Regions from separate parts of the Alkalinema pantanalense CENA528 genome, predicted to be linked through region 2. Evidence: predicted binding sites of a transcription regulator. Region 2 holds the regulator's gene; the other holds the start of a gene.

Region 1 (2,206 bases), on a different contig from region 2:
GTAACTCATGGTCATGCTCCTCTTGCAACGATCAACTGAATGGTTTATTGAATCCCTTGCTTTGAAGGAAAATACCTCAAAGACAAAGAATCTCAGCAGAGGCTCTGGGGGCGGGAGCAATCCTGAAACTAGTGCAAATGAATTCCGTATTCCTGTTCTAAAGATGCCACATTAATCACATCACTGTCAGTACTTACACGCAGACTTTATAGAAGCTAAATCTCCTACAGGGATTATGCCCAACCTGTCTTCATAAACCATATTTTTTGTAGAAATAGAAAAGCAGAGCGATGGAACAATCTCGATCGATGTGTAGGGAGAGAGCCCACCGAGATTCCCAAGATTTCCGAGATTTCTGAGATGACACCATCACTAAAGTCACTGGAAATCACCGATATAGCCGAGATTACCGCGACCAAGAAAAAATGGTAGGACAAAAAAAATAGGGTAAGCAGTTACTCACCCTACGCCTTTGCTACACTCAGTTGTCTGCTAAGAAGTCTCCTCACTTCGCTCAACCCCCCTAAGGGAATCAACGGAGTTGAGTGAAACCTCATAGAAGCCATACGTCATTAATATCACAGGCAGCTCGGTATATGTCCTAGGGAGGGACGTATCTTTACGGAAACTACATAAACCTACTTCTAAAGAAATAGAAAACTTGAGTTAAGACCCATTTAAGCCGTAAATTCCACAATTTTAATGAACCAACCGCGAACCTGAAAAGCAAGCAAGTGCCTAAAGTAGCGGGTCGATCGCTCAGTTCGGGAAGCCGTACAGTCTACGCAGTTGCATCGAACATCAAGCTTCGTTAAATTAGCACTCAGGAGTTGGGAGTGCTAATTTTGAGTCCAAACTCCGATAGACTGGGTAGTCGGGGACTGAATCCAAGCCCCAATGTTCAGTCATCGTCCACAGTTGCAACCCGCAGGAGTTGACCTTCTTGAGCAGACGCAGTTGAACCGAATACTCGTCTGGGCGAGGTGGAACTTGAGCCTGTCACGGCAATCTGTGAACGTTATTGTTTGCACAAGATTATAGAGAGTTTGGAGACTTTGTATGGCAGCCGTATCTTTGAGCGTGTCTACTGTTCAACCCTTAGGCGATCGCGTATTTGTGAAAGTGTCGGAAGCAGAAGAAAAAACTGCTGGCGGCATCATCCTGCCCGACAACGCTAAGGAAAAGCCTCAAGTCGGTGAAGTCGTGCAAGTTGGCCCTGGTAAGCGCAATGATGACGGTTCTCGCCAAGAACTGGAAGTCAAAGTGGGCGACAAAGTCCTGTACTCCAAGTACGCTGGCACCGACATCAAGCTGGGTGGCGACGACTACGTTCTGCTGACTGAGCGTGACATCCTGGCCGTTGTGCAGTAAGTCGGAACTGGAGAAGGCGGGAAAGAGAATGATCGTTTCTAGTTCTCAATTCCCAATTCTCAAGTCCTAAATTTCAATTTTTCATTTCCTTCTATTGACCTCTCAGAAGTAGACAAGACTTAAACCATGGCTAAGCGCATTATTTATAACGAAAATGCCCGTCGTGCCCTCGAAAAAGGCATGGATATCCTGGCAGAAGCCGTTGCAGTGACCCTCGGGCCTAAAGGTCGCAACGTGGTACTGGAGAAGAAGTTCGGCGCACCCCAAATCATCAATGATGGTGTGACGATCGCCAAGGAAATTGAACTGGAAGATCACGTTGAAAACACCGGGGTTTCCCTGATCCGTCAAGCGGCTTCCAAGACCAACGATGCCGCTGGAGATGGTACCACCACTGCAACGGTGTTGGCCCACGCGATCGTCAAAGAAGGTCTGCGCAACGTGGCTGCGGGTGCCAATGCGATCCTGCTGAAGAAAGGAATCGACAAGGCTACCAATTTCTTGGTGGACAAGATTAAGGAACAGTCTCGTCCTGTGGAAGATTCCAAGGCGATCGCGCAAGTGGGTTCCATCTCCGCCGGTAACGACGAAGAAGTGGGTGCCATGATTGCGAGCGCCATGGACAAGGTGGGTAAAGAAGGTGTGATTTCCTTGGAAGAAGGGAAGTCCATGACCACCGAATTGGAAGTCACCGAAGGGATGCGCTTCGAGAAGGGCTACATTTCTCCCTACTTCGCCACCGACACCGAGCGGATGGAAGCTGTGATGGAAGAGCCTTTCATCCTGATCACCGACAAGAAGATTGCCCTGGTGCAAGACTTGGTGCCTGTGCTGG
Region 2 (2,206 bases):
CGGAAACATTGGTTGTGGGGCCGAATGGCCCTGGTGTCATTGTGCCGGGACAAATTTTGCTAGGGATCCATCCCCCTGATTTCTACATGCCGGGAAATGTGGGTTTGATTACTCGCAATGGCCCCTTGACCTATGAAATTGCCCGAACGTTGACGCGGGCAGGTATTGGTCAATCGATCGGTGTCAGTATTGGCTGTGATGCGATCGTGGGCTCAACCTTTCCCCAATGGCTACAAATTTTGGAAGAGGATGATCAAACAGAAGTCATTGTGTTAGTGGGAGAAATTGGCGGCGATAGTGAAGAACGGGCGGCCCACTACATTTCTGAGGCGATCGATAAGCCAGTGATTGCCTACATTGCAGGCCACACTGCCCCCCGCAATCGTCGTATCGGCCATGCAGGGGCCATTATTGAATCAAAAACGTTGGACTTTGGCCCAGATATTGGTACAGCCGAAAGCAAGGTGGCTGCTTTTAAGCGGGCAGGGGTGCCTGTCGCCGAACGGCCCTCGCAGATTCCTGATCTCGTGCGCAAACTATTAAAGCGATCGCCGTCTAACCTGCAAGCATCCTAACTGAGCCGTTCTGACAAATAATCTGCGGTTGCTTCTACGAGGGCGATCGCGCTGTCGTAGTCCATGCGGGTTGGCCCTAGCACCCCAATGCTGCCAACGGGAACATTGCCTCGATGATAGGTCGAGGAAATTAGTGTGCAGGAACGGATGGGTTCCAGGGGATTTTCGGCTCCAATGCGCACGGTAACGCGACGATCTCGTTGGGTTTGTAAATCTCCGCTTTGGGGTCGATCGAAAATTAGGGGGACAAGCTGCTGCTGGCCTTCTTCCAGCAATTGCAGAATGGTTTGTAGTTGTTGCAATTCCGAAAACTCGGGTTGCCGTAAAACATCCGCTAAGCCACTAATCAAGATTTGGGTGGGTGCAGAAACCTGAGCCAGCCGTTGATCAACTTCTTGCGCGATCGCCGTCAGCAAACTGCCATACCGCTCAAATTCTTGCCCCAATTCCCGCCAATCCACTGCTTGTACATCCACCAAGGTTTTGCCCCGTAGGCGATCGTTTAAAAAGTTGGACAGAATCTGCAATTCCTGCTCGAGTAGTGCGGCATCTTCAAGCTCATCTAACGCCGGTAACGGCATGAGGACGGACTGAGTTTCATAGGTATCCGTCACAATAATGAGCATTACCCGCGTAGGATCTATCTGCACGAGTTGTAGATGGCGCAGTTCCAAACTGTGGGTCAGAGGGGTGGTGATCAACGTGATGTAACCACTCAGGGTCGCCAGAATTTGCGCTGCACCTTTCAGGACTGCCTCTGCACTCCAGCTACTGGATTGCAAGCGATCGGCTAACAACCGTTCCACTTGAGGGGACATCTGTGGCATCGGCTGCATGAGCTGATCCACATAAAGACGGTAGCCCGAATCCGAGGGAATGCGTCCTGCCGAAGGATGGGGTTGATACAACAGTCCCGCTTTTTCTAAAAAGCCCATGGCGTTACGAATCGTCGCCGAACTGACACTCATGTTATATTCCTTAACCAGCACTTCCGAGCCCACAGGTTCTGCGGTAGCGACATAGTGGCGGACGGTCGCCCAAAGCACTTGCTGTTGGCGATTGTTAAGGGTGATTTGAATAGACATTTTGAAGGAACTGGGAAAGGGAACTAAGGGCGTAGCAATCAGGGGAAATAGAAATCAGGGTAAGTAGAAATCAGGCAATGGGACGGGGTTGATAGTTGCCTAGTAGAGACTTTGCAATAGAGACTTCACAAGTTCGCTAAACGAAGTCCAACGAAACAGCCTAACGAAAAGAACTGTGTAAAAATGATTTGACCAAAAAGTTTGATCCAGAAGAAGTGGTCTGAGAAAATACTATTTTTAAGCAGATTTTGGGGTTTTAGCAGATTTTGAACAAAATTGGATGGGATGCAAGCTTTGGGGGCCTTGGTGTCACGATCGAAGACGATCGCCCGACCCACTCAACAGGCTTCTGGAAGAAGCTGCTAAGTGTCGGCAATGGTTGCACTCTGTGACCTTAAGATAGCAGATCTATTTTTCTGTCGTGGCTTGTGGCGAGCAGTCTTGACCCAAGCCTTACCCACCTAATAACGAGGTACCCCCGTATCAACGTAGGTAGAATAGGCATCAATCCCTCCGGTAATATTTTTGACCTGGGTAAAGCCTTGC

Evidence for each region. The regulator HrcA, encoded in region 2, represses chaperone genes, less so after heat shock. The targets are predictions, from matches to a motif close to ANTTAGCACTCNNNANTNNNGAGTGCTAANT.
Region 1: the regulator HrcA is predicted to act here: its motif matches at 815-845, upstream of groES (co-chaperone GroES).

What each region holds. Positions count from the first base shown of each region.
Region 1 is NZ_JBLZFX010000007.1:65,223-67,428, reverse strand. Features, by position in the region: gene ACN4EG_RS04140 (exosortase-dependent surface protein XDP2) at 1-9, opposite strand, end outside; gene groES (co-chaperone GroES) at 1,060-1,371, shown strand; gene groL (chaperonin GroEL) at 1,498-2,206, shown strand, end outside.
Region 2 is NZ_JBLZFX010000011.1:36,598-38,803, reverse strand. Features, by position in the region: gene ACN4EG_RS05785 (succinate--CoA ligase subunit alpha) at 1-575, shown strand, start outside; gene hrcA (heat-inducible transcriptional repressor HrcA) at 572-1,660, opposite strand; gene ACN4EG_RS05775 (rhodanese-like domain-containing protein) at 2,122-2,206, opposite strand, start outside.